DNA from 2 places in the Micrococcus sp. APC 4021 genome. Region 2 is predicted to be linked to the other one. Evidence: riboswitches for the same ligand, from Rfam matches in the RefSeq annotation. Region 2 holds a riboswitch; the other holds the start of a gene.

Region 1 (5,043 bases), on a different contig from region 2:
GTCCACGGCCACCCGCAGGGACTGTTCGAGCGCCTGGGCCGGCGTCGACCCGCCCACGAACCCGCTGCCCGCGCTCGTGGACAGCAGCCGGTAGTTGCCCAGCCCCCAGCCGTGGCGGGTGTGGAAGGAGCGCACCACGAGCGTGAGGATCGGGGCCACCACGAGCGCCACCACCGCGAGCATCACGGCCACCGGGACCGCGTCCGCACGCGTGAGCCGGGCCGGCGGCGTCTCCCGCAGGCGCAGCGCCCGCTGGGTGCGCGCCGCCGTCACGCCGGAGACCACGACGGCGGCCAGCACCACCGCGAACTGCAGCACGGAGAACACCGCCGCGGTCCGCAGGTCCAGGTAGACGGAGGTCTGCACCCAGATCTCCGACTCGAGCGTGCCGTAGCCGGGCCGGCCGAGCGTCTGGACGATGCCGAACGCGGACGCGCAGAACAGGAACACCAGCGCCGCGCTCGCGGCGATCGCCGGGGCGAGCTGGGGCAGCGTCACGGTGCGGAACGCCCGCCACGGCGAGGCGCCCAGGGTGCGGGCGGCCTCGGTCTGGCGCGGGTCCAGCGCGTTCCACAGCGCGCCCACCTGGCGCACCACCACGGACACGTTGAAGAAGACCATGGCCAGCACGACGGCGGTGGTCGTCTGGTCCAGCCCGGTGAAGCCGAGCGGTCCGCCGGGGGCGAGCAGGGCGCGGAACGCGACGCCGACCACCACCGTGGGCAGCACGAACGGCACGAGCACGAGGGCGCGGAGCACGGCCCGCCCCGGGATGCGACGCCGGTGCAGCACGAACGCGGTCGGCAGGCCGAGCGCCACCGAGACCACCGTGCCGGCGGCGGCCATGCCGAGCGTCTGGCCGAGGATGCGCCACGTGCGCTCGCGGGCGAGGGTCTCCCCGAAGGCGGTGAGGTCCACGGCGCCGGTGAACGCGTCGGCGTCGCCGCCGATCCCGCGCCAGAGCATGGCCGCCACGGGCCACGCGAAGAAGACGAGCAGGAAGGCGACCGGCAGGACGGCGGCCACCAGCCACCACGGGCCGAGCCCGTCCCCCCGGCCGCGGGCCCGCCGGCGCGGCAGGTCCGTGCCGGGGGCCGCGACCTCGGTGAGCGCGGACATCAGCGCCGGGAGGCCTCGGACAGGGCGGTCCACTCCTTCAGCAGGTCCTCGCGGCGCTCGTCGATGCGGGCGGGGTCCGGGGTGATGGCGTCCTCGACGAGCGGCGCGTTCTGCGCCCACTCCTCGGGCAGCTGCACCGACTCGTCGATCGGGTACATGTACATCGACTCGGGCAGGGCGGACTGGACCTCCTCGGTGAGCATGAAGTCCACGAACGCCTGCGCGCCCTCGGGGTTCTTCGCGCCCTCGAGCACGCCGGCGTACTCGACCTGCGGGGTGCAGGAGTCCTCGATCACCTCGGTCTCGGGGGCGAACGCGGGGGAGGAGGAGTAGGAGAGCACCACCGGGAACCGACCCTTGCCCTCGCCGCCGGAGAAGTCCGAGTTGTAGGCGTCGGACCAGCTGTCGGCGACCTTGCCCCCGTTCTCCATCAGGCCCCGCCACCAGTCCTGCCAGCCGTCGTCGCCGTACTTCTCCGTGGTGGCCGCGAGCAGCGCCAGGCCGGGGGAGGAGGCCACGGGGGAGGTGGCGACCGTCAGCTTCGCGTACTCGGGGTCGTCGAGCTGGTCGATCGAGGTGGGGGCCTCGACGTCGTGGGCCTCGAACCATGCCGGATCCGTGTTGAAGCACACCTGGCCCTGGTCCACCGGGGTCATGCGGTCCTCCACCATCCGGTCCTGCGCGGAGGCGGGCAGGTCCTGCGGGGTGTATTCGGCGACGACGCCCTCGCGGACGAGGCGGTGCGCCGAGTGGTCCTCCACGCCGTAGACGCCGTCCACGGTGGGCTCGTCCTTGGCCAGCAGGAGCTGGTTCACCACGCTGCCGGCGTCGCCGGGGGCCGTGGTCTTCAGGGTGTAGCCGGACTCCTGCTCGAACTTCTGGACGAGCTCCTGGGGCAGGTTGAACGAGTCGTGCGTCATGATCGTCACCGTCGTCGGCTCGCCGCCGCCGGCGCCGGAGGCGGACGACGACGCCCCGTCGCCGGACGAGCCGGACACCGAACAGCCGGTGAGGGCGAGGGCGGCCACCGAGAGGGCGGCGAGGGCGCGGTGCGGGGTGCGGGACATGGCGGTTCTCCTCTGGGACGGCGGAGGGGCCGGGACGAGGCCGCCACCGGAATCCCGGGACGACGTCGACCGGGAGACTCGACTTCCTTCGCCGGTGCGGACCGGAGCAGGTTCGAGGGTCTGCGGCGGACCGCACTCTCAGCGCCGCGCGGGCGCTCCCCTGTCGATGTGGACTGGTCCCGACCCTACCCCGTCCGGCCCGCGCATAGACTGCCCGCGTGAGCGCCGCACAGCCCGCGGGGGTGACCCCGCCGCCCGCCTCGTCCAGCCCCGCCTCCGACTGGGACATCCGCCGCCCCCACCGCATGTGGCCGCGCATGCTGGTGATCGTCCTGACGCTCGCGGGCCTGGTGCTGGTGGTGCAGTTCTTCCAGGGGATCGCCTCCATCGCGGCGCCCGTCTTCCTGGGGCTGAACCTCGTGATCGTGGCCTACCCCCTGCAGGCCTGGCTCATCCGCCGGGGCCTGCACCCCGTGCTCGGGGCCGCCACCACCGTCCTGCTGGTCGTCGCGGTGATGGCCGTGTTCGGGGGCATGATGGTGTGGTCCGGCCTCGAGCTGGTGGCGGAGCTGCCGAAGTACGCGGACCGCTTCCAGCAGATCGTCCTGGACGTCTCGCACTGGCTCAACGAGCGCGGCGTGACCCCGGACATGGTGTCCCAGCAGCTGGCCTCGATCGACATGAGTGCCGTCACCGGGACGGCCGTCAGCGCCATCACGAAGATCGCCACGAACGTCTACGCGGTCTTCGGCCTGCTCGTCACCGTGATCATGGGCATGTTCTTCCTCGCGATGGACTCGATGGACGTCGAACGCCGCGTCCGCCTGCTCAGCACCGCCCGCCACGAGTTCGGCCACGCCCTGGTCGAGTTCGCCCAGGGCGTGCGCCGCTACTGGGTGGTCACCACGGTGTTCGGCCTGATCGTGGCGGTGCTGGACGTGATTGCCCTCATGCTGATCGGCGTGCCGCTCGCGCTCGTGTGGGGCGTGCTCAGCTTCCTCACCAACTACATCCCGAACATCGGCTTCATCATCGGCCTGCTGCCGCCGGCCGTCCTGGGCCTGGCGGCGGGCGGCTGGTCCGACTTCCTGTGGGTGGTGGTCAGCTACTCGGTGCTGAACTTCGTGCTGCAGTCCGTGATCCAGCCCAAGGTGGCCGGCGACGCGATCGGCGTGATCCCCACCGTCAGCTTCCTCTCCCTGCTCTTCTGGGCCTGGGTCCTCGGCCCGCTCGGCGCCATCCTCGCGCTGCCCTGCACGCTGCTGGCCAAGGCCGTGCTGATCGACGCCGACCCGAACGCCCGCTGGATCAATGCGCTCATCGCCTCGGACCTGAAGGGGATGGAGCGCCGTCAGTCCTCGCTCCTGGAACGGCTGCGCCCGGCGGCCTGGCGCTCCGACGCGCACGGGGGAGATGAGGACCGCGCCCCCGCGGACGGCGGGGACGACGACGGCCCCGCGACGGAGGAGGTCACGGGCGGGGCTGGAGCAGCACCAGGTCGTTGAGCGCGCCGGCCAGCCGCAGCAGCGGCGGGGCGGGGAACGACAGCTGGGGCAGCCCCGGGTGCAGTGCCGCGCACGCGGCGGCCGCGGCCTCCTCGCCCGCGGCGTCCTCGAACGCCGGCCGCAGCACCGCCGCGCCCAGCGGCAGCGTGTCCAGGAGGGAGCGGGGGCCCCGCTCGGCCGGGTCGTACTCGGCGGGCTGCGCCGCCCCGGTCACCGTGCGCACGCGCAGGGGCCGGCCGCCGGCGTCGTCGGCGCCCTGCAGGAAGCGCAGCGCCGCCGCCGCGTAGGGGTGCTCGGGGTGGAACCGGTCGCCGCGCCAGTGCACGGCGGCCTCGCCGTCGCCCCCCAGCCGCACCCACGAGGCCAGGTGGCCGGGCCCGCCCCACGGCCCGGTGTCCGGCCGCGGTGCCGGCGGCACCCACAGCACCCGGGTGATCCCCAGCAGGGCGGCGAACTCGGCGGCCACCTGGCCGGGGGTCCACGCGCCGTTGATCCGCCCGTCCAGCACGGGGTCCGCGGCCACCACGGCCGTCCCCTCGCCGTCGGTCACCCAGGCCCCGCGCGGGGCGCACAGCAGGGGGGTGAGCAGCGGCAGTCCCGCCGCCTCCGCCACGGCCGTCGCGGCCGCGCCGTCGAGCGGCCCGGTCCCGGTCAGTCCCGCGGCGCTGCGCCAGGCGACGGCGGCCAGGCCCTCGGGGCGGCGGACGAAGCTCGGCCCGGTGCGGCCCAGCAGCGGTGAGCCCACGGGCGCGCGCAACAGGTCCACCTCCGGGGGCACCAGCCGCGCCGCCCCGGCGTCGCGCGGGTGGGCGAGCACGGTGACCGGCAGCACGGCGGCGAGCGTCTCGGCCAGGCCCACGACGGCGTCCCGCGTCTCCTCCAGCAGCGTCGGCACCGGGTGGCGGTGGGGCAGGACGAGCCAGGCCCGCTCGGGCGGGTCCTCGGGTCCGGGCACGGGCACGACGAGGTCCCGGCGCTCCCGCGCGTCGGTGGGGGCGGGGTCGACGGCGGCCATGGCGGACGGGCTCCTGGGAAGACGGCGGCGACGCGCGGGCGCGCGGCGAGGGGATGTCCATCGAGCATAGGCGTCTGACAGGAAGCCGCGGCGGTTTGACCTGTGACCCGGAACACGTGCAGAGTGCGGCCATGACCGCGATGTTCTCCGCCCAGGACCATGACGATCTCGACCGGGTCCTCGGCGCGACCGGCGGGATCCCCGACCCCGCCGACCTGCACGCCCTCGCCGACGATGCCGTCGTGCAGGTGCGGCGCTGGCTCGCCGAGTCCCGGGACCACGAGGCCGACTTCGCGGCCCGCCAGCTGGCGGGCGCCCTGAAGGAGTCGGGCGGACT
Region 2 (5,043 bases):
GCCGCGTGGGCCCGGCTGCTGCGGGTGGCGCACCTGGTGACACCCAACCTGCCCGAGCTGGCCCGGCTGACCGGGCGGGACGCGACGGACTGGGACGCCGCCCTCGACGCGGCGCGGGGCCTGGCCGCCGAGCACGGGGTGACGGTGCTGCTCAAGGGCGGGCACCTGGACGAGACCGAGGCGCCCGAGGCCGCAGCGGCGGAGGTGCCGGACGCCGTCGTGCGCGTGGGCGGGGCCGTGCACGAGGTGCGCGGCCCGCGCGTGACGACCCGCGCCTCGCACGGCACCGGCTGCACCCTCTCCTCGGCCCTGGCCACGCTGGCCGGGGCGGGCCTGAGCTGGGAGGACGCACTCGAGCGGGCCAAGCCGTGGCTGGCCGACGCGATGCGGGCGGGGGAGGCGCTCGCGGTCGGGGACGCCTCGCGGCCGACGTGGCACGGGCCCGTCGACCACGGTCATGCGCAGCGGGGCTGAGGGCGGGACCTCCGGGCTTCGACACGTTCGAGGCGGGAAATCCGGCGAATACGCACCTCGGGACGTCCCATGAGGTCGATTTCCCGCCTCGAATGCCGGTGACCCGGACCTCCCGCTCCGCTCGAGCGTCCGGGTCCGCAGAACCCAGAAGAGCCGGACCACCGTGTCGCCACGGGGGTCCGGCTCTGTTCGCTCGTGCCCCCGGCAGGATTCGAACCTGCGGCCTTCTGCTCCGGAGGCAGACGCTCTATCCCCTGAGCTACGGAGGCGGGGGTCGCGACGCGTCGAGCGCGTTGCGGACTCGTCGACTCTACACCATCAGGACGGCCCGTCCGTGACCTCCCCGCGGGGCGCGTCAGCCGGGCAGGCCCGCGCGCAGGGTCCGGGCCGCGGCCTCGGGGTCCTCGGCCTGCGTCACGGCGCGGACCACCACGATCCGTTCCGCCCCGGCCGCGCGGACCTCGGGCAGCCGGTCCGCGTCGACGCCGCCGATGGCGAACCACGGCCGCGCCCCCGCCGGGTCCTCCGCGTCCAGGCGTGCGGCGAGGGTCGGCAGTTCCAGTCCGACGGCGGCCCGGCCCGGCTTCGTGGGCGTCGCCCACACCGGCCCCGTGCAGAAGTAGTCCAGGCCGTCCTCCGCGCGGGCGCCGCGCACCTGCGCCTCGGTGTGGCACGAGCGGCCGAGCACCACGTCCGGGCCCAGCAGGGCGCGGCACTGCGCGGTGGTCAGGTCGGTCTGGCCCGTGTGGAACACGTCCACCCCGGCCAGGGCGGCGACGTCGGCGCGGTCGTTGGCGGCCGAGAGCGCCCCGTGCTCCCGGGCCAGCGGGACGAGCGTGGCGAACGCGGCCAGCTCGACCGCCACGTCCACGGCCTTGTCCCGCACCTGGATCACGTCTACTCCGCCGCGGAACGCCGCCGCGCAGAAGTCGGCGAACGCGGCCGTGTCGAGCGTGCCGTCCGGGCGCAGGAACCGCTGCAGGTCGGTGCAGACGTACAGCCGGGAGGCGGCGAGGCGGGCGCGGCGGCGCGCGCCGGGGCCGGTGCCGCCGTCGTCGCGGCCGGCCGCGGTCATCAGGAGCGGATCGGGGGAGTGCATGCGCCCACTGTGGCAGACTGGCCGCTGTTCCATGGGAGCCCGGGCCGCACACGCCGGGCTGAGAGGGCCGCAGGGGCGCACCGCGCCGGCGCGGCCGACCATCACCACTCGATGCGGGTCATGCCGCCGTGAGGAGGACCGGTCCGTGCACGTGGCCGTCGTCGGGGCCGGGATCATCGGCCTCACCGCCGCCGTGCGTCTGCGTGCCGCAGGCCACGCCGTCACCCTGATCGCCCCCGAGCTGGACGCCGCCGGGCGCCCGCACGCCGTGGCCGGGGCCACCCACGCCGCGGCGGGGATGCTCGCGCCGCTCGCCGAGACCCAGTTCAGCCAGGACGACCTCGCCCCGCTGCTGCAGGCCGGCTGGGAGGCCTACCCGGCCCTCGTGGACCTGCTCGCCGCCTTCACCGATGTGGAGACGGGCTTCCTCGCACAGGGCGCCTGGATCGTGGCCGCGGACCCCTCGGACGCCCGCGCCTGGGACCACGTGCTCGAGCACGCCTCGATCCTCGGTCGCCGGGTCGAGCCCGTCTCCGTCCGCGCGCTGCGCCGCGCCGAGCCCGCCCTGGCCCCGGGCCTGGCCGCCGGCTTCGACGCCCCGGACGACCATCAGGTGGACCCGCGACGGCTCGCCGCCGCCTGCGTCGCCGCCCTGCGCGCCGAGACCGGACCCGACGGCGGCCCGCTCCCGGTCGGCGCCGGACCCGCCGCCCGGTTCGTGGCCGGACGCGTCACCGCCGCCGGCCCGGAGGGCGAGGGGGTGCGCCTCACGCTGGCCGACGGGGGCGTCCTCACCGCCGACGGCGCGGTCCTCGCCGCGGGCCTGGGCCACCGCGGGATCGGCGGCGCGGCCACCGCCGTCGAGGTCCCGCTGCGCCCCGTCCACGGCGACGTGCTGCGTCTGCGGGTGCGCCCCGAGCAGCTGCTGCCGGGGGAGTCGCACCTGATCACCCGCACCGTCCGCGGCCTCGTCCACGGGCGCCAGGTCTACCTCGTGCCCCGCGCGGACGGCACCCTCGTGGTCGGCGCCTCGGCCCGCGAGGACGGCCTGGCCGGCACCTCCGCCGGGGCCGTGCTGGACCTGCTCGCCGACGCCGCCGCGATCCTGCCCGCCGTCCGCGAGTGCGAGCTCGTCGAGATCACCACCGCCGCCCGCCCCGGCACCCCCGACGACGCCCCGCGCGTGCTCGCCGTGCCCGAGGCCCCGGGCGCCGTCGTCGCCACCGGCTTCCACCGTCACGGGATCCTGCTCGCCCCCTGGGCGGCAGGGCGGATCCTCGAGCTGCTGCACGCCCGCCTGAAGGAGATCGCATGAGCACCCTCACCCTGACCCTCAACGGAGAGCCCGCCGAGCTGGCCGTGGCCACCGTCCGCGACGTCGTCGCGCACGTCACCGGGCGCGCGATCGGCGACGACGGCGCCGCCGCGGACGGGCGGCGGCTCGGCGTGGCCGTGGCGGTCGGCGGCGAGGTCGTGCCCCGGTCGGCCTGGGCCACCCGGGCGCTGGCCGCCGGGGACGAGGTCGACGTCGTCACCGCGGTGCAGGGGGGCTGAGCGATGGCCGAGCACCGCACCCCGCCCGCCGCCCCCGCGATCCCGCCGCTGCGGATCGGCGGCTACGACCTGGCCTCCCGGCTCATCATGGGCACGGGCGGCATCACCGACCTCACGGCGCTCGAGGGCGCCCTCGTCGCCTCCGGCACCACGCTCACCACCGTGGCGCTGCGCCGCTGGTCCGCGGACACCCGCGACGGCCTGGTCGCGCTGCTGGACCGCCTCGGCATCGACGTGCTGCCCAACACCGCCGGCTGCTACACCGCCCGGGACGCCGTGCTCACCGCCCGGCTCGGCCGTGAGGCGCTCGAGACCGACCTCGTGAAGGTCGAGGTCATCGCCGACGAGCGCACCCTGCTGCCCGACGTCGTCGAGACCCTCGAGGCCACCGAGCGGCTCGCCGCCGACGGCTTCACCGTCCTGGCCTACACCTCGGACGACCCCGCCATGGCGCTGCGTCTCGAGCAGGCCGGCGCCGCCGCCGTCATGCCGCTGGGCTCGCCGATCGGCTCGGGGCTGGGCATCCTCAATCGCGCACACCTGGAGCTGATCGTCTCGCGCGCCTCCGTGCCGATCGTGCTCGACGCCGGCGTGGGCACGGCCTCGGACGTCGCCCTGGCGATGGAGGCCGGCTGCGACGCCGTGCTCGCCGCCTCCGCGATCACCCGCGCCGCCGAGCCCGCCCGCATGGCCCACGCGTGCCGGCTCGCGCTCGAGGCGGGCTTCCACGCCCGCCGTGCCGGGCGCATCCCGCGCCGCGAGCACGCCCTGGCCTCCTCGCCGATGGCCGGGCGGGTCACGGCCGAGGAGGACGAGCGGTGACCGCCGCGCTGGACCCCGCCGCCCGTGAGCCCCGCGACCTCACCGCACTGTCCGACACCCAGCTCGAGCGCTTCGCCCGCCACCTGAGCCTGGACGGCTTCGGCCCCGAGGCCCAGCTGGCGCTGCTGCGCTCCCGCGTCCTCGTGGTGGGTGCCGGCGGCCTCGGGGCGCCCGTGCTGACCTACCTCGCCGCCGCGGGCGTGGGGGAGGTCCACGTGATCGACGACGACGTGGTGGACCGCTCCAACCTGCACCGCCAGGTGATCCACGCCGAGGCGGACCTCGGCCGCCCCAAGACCGCCTCCGCCGCCGCGACGATGCGCGGCCTGCACCCCGAGGTGCGCGTGGTCGAGCACCGCGAACGCCTGACCGCGGCCAACGCGCTCGAGCGGGTCGGCGCCGTGGACCTCGTGCTCGACGGCACGGACAACTACGCGACCCGCTACCTCGTGGCCGACGCGTGCGAGATCGCGGGCGTGCCCGTGGTGTGGGGCGCGATCCTGCGGTTCGCGGGGCAGGTGAGCGTGTTCGCCCCGGGCGGGCCGCTGTACCGGGACGTGTTCCCGGAGCGGCCCGAACCCGGTGAGGTGCCCTCGTGCGCGCAGGCCGGGGTGCTCGGGGTGCTGCCCGGGATCGTCGGCTCCCTCATGGCGGCCGAGGCGATCAAGCTGCTCTCCGGGGTGGGTGAGCCCCTGGTCGGGCGACTCCTCTCCGTGGACGCCCTGACGATGCGCTTCCGTGAGCTGCGGCTCGTGACCGACCCCGAGCGGACCCCCGTGACGGACCTGTCCGCCCACGCGGCCCAGGCCCCCCGCCCGGACGACGCCGGCGCCCCCGGCTCGGCGGAGGCCTGCGGCGCCGCGGGCGAGGAGATCGCCCCCGCCGCGCTGGCCGCCCTGCTCGCCGACCCCGCCCGGGCCGCGTCCCTGACTCTGCTCGACGTCCGCGAGGACTGGGAGCGCCGCCTGCGCCGGGTCGAGGCCCCCGCGGCGGTGGCCGATCGGCACGTCCCGCTCGAGGCCGTCCTCGCGGAGCCGGCGGCCCACGCGCCCGGGCAGGACCGCGTCCTGGTGGTCTACTGCGCGGCCGGAGCC

What was found. A riboswitch is a leader RNA that binds a small molecule or an ion and turns the genes downstream of it on or off. The one in region 2 is predicted to bind thiamine pyrophosphate.
Region 1: linked by a shared signal. The riboswitch ahead of QL983_RS02800 (thiamine ABC transporter substrate-binding protein) and the one ahead of QL983_RS09560 (FAD-dependent oxidoreductase) in region 2 are both predicted to bind thiamine pyrophosphate.

What each region holds. Positions count from the first base shown of each region.
Region 1 is NZ_JASDCZ010000016.1:11,484-16,526, reverse strand. Features, by position in the region: gene QL983_RS02805 (iron ABC transporter permease) at 1-1,119, opposite strand, end outside; gene QL983_RS02800 (thiamine ABC transporter substrate-binding protein) at 1,119-2,186, opposite strand; TPP riboswitch at 2,253-2,358, opposite strand; gene QL983_RS02795 (AI-2E family transporter) at 2,405-3,691, shown strand; gene QL983_RS02790 (agmatine deiminase family protein) at 3,657-4,706, opposite strand; gene QL983_RS02785 (bifunctional proline dehydrogenase/L-glutamate gamma-semialdehyde dehydrogenase) at 4,838-5,043, shown strand, end outside.
Region 2 is NZ_JASDCZ010000119.1:1,889-6,931, reverse strand. Features, by position in the region: partial or broken gene QL983_RS09575 (bifunctional hydroxymethylpyrimidine kinase/phosphomethylpyrimidine kinase) at 1-474, shown strand, start outside; tRNA gene QL983_RS09570 (tRNA-Arg) at 671-743, opposite strand; gene thiE (thiamine phosphate synthase) at 830-1,573, opposite strand; TPP riboswitch at 1,595-1,725, shown strand; gene QL983_RS09560 (FAD-dependent oxidoreductase) at 1,719-2,888, shown strand; gene thiS (sulfur carrier protein ThiS) at 2,885-3,127, shown strand; gene QL983_RS09550 (thiazole synthase) at 3,131-3,949, shown strand; gene moeB (molybdopterin-synthase adenylyltransferase MoeB) at 3,946-5,043, shown strand, end outside.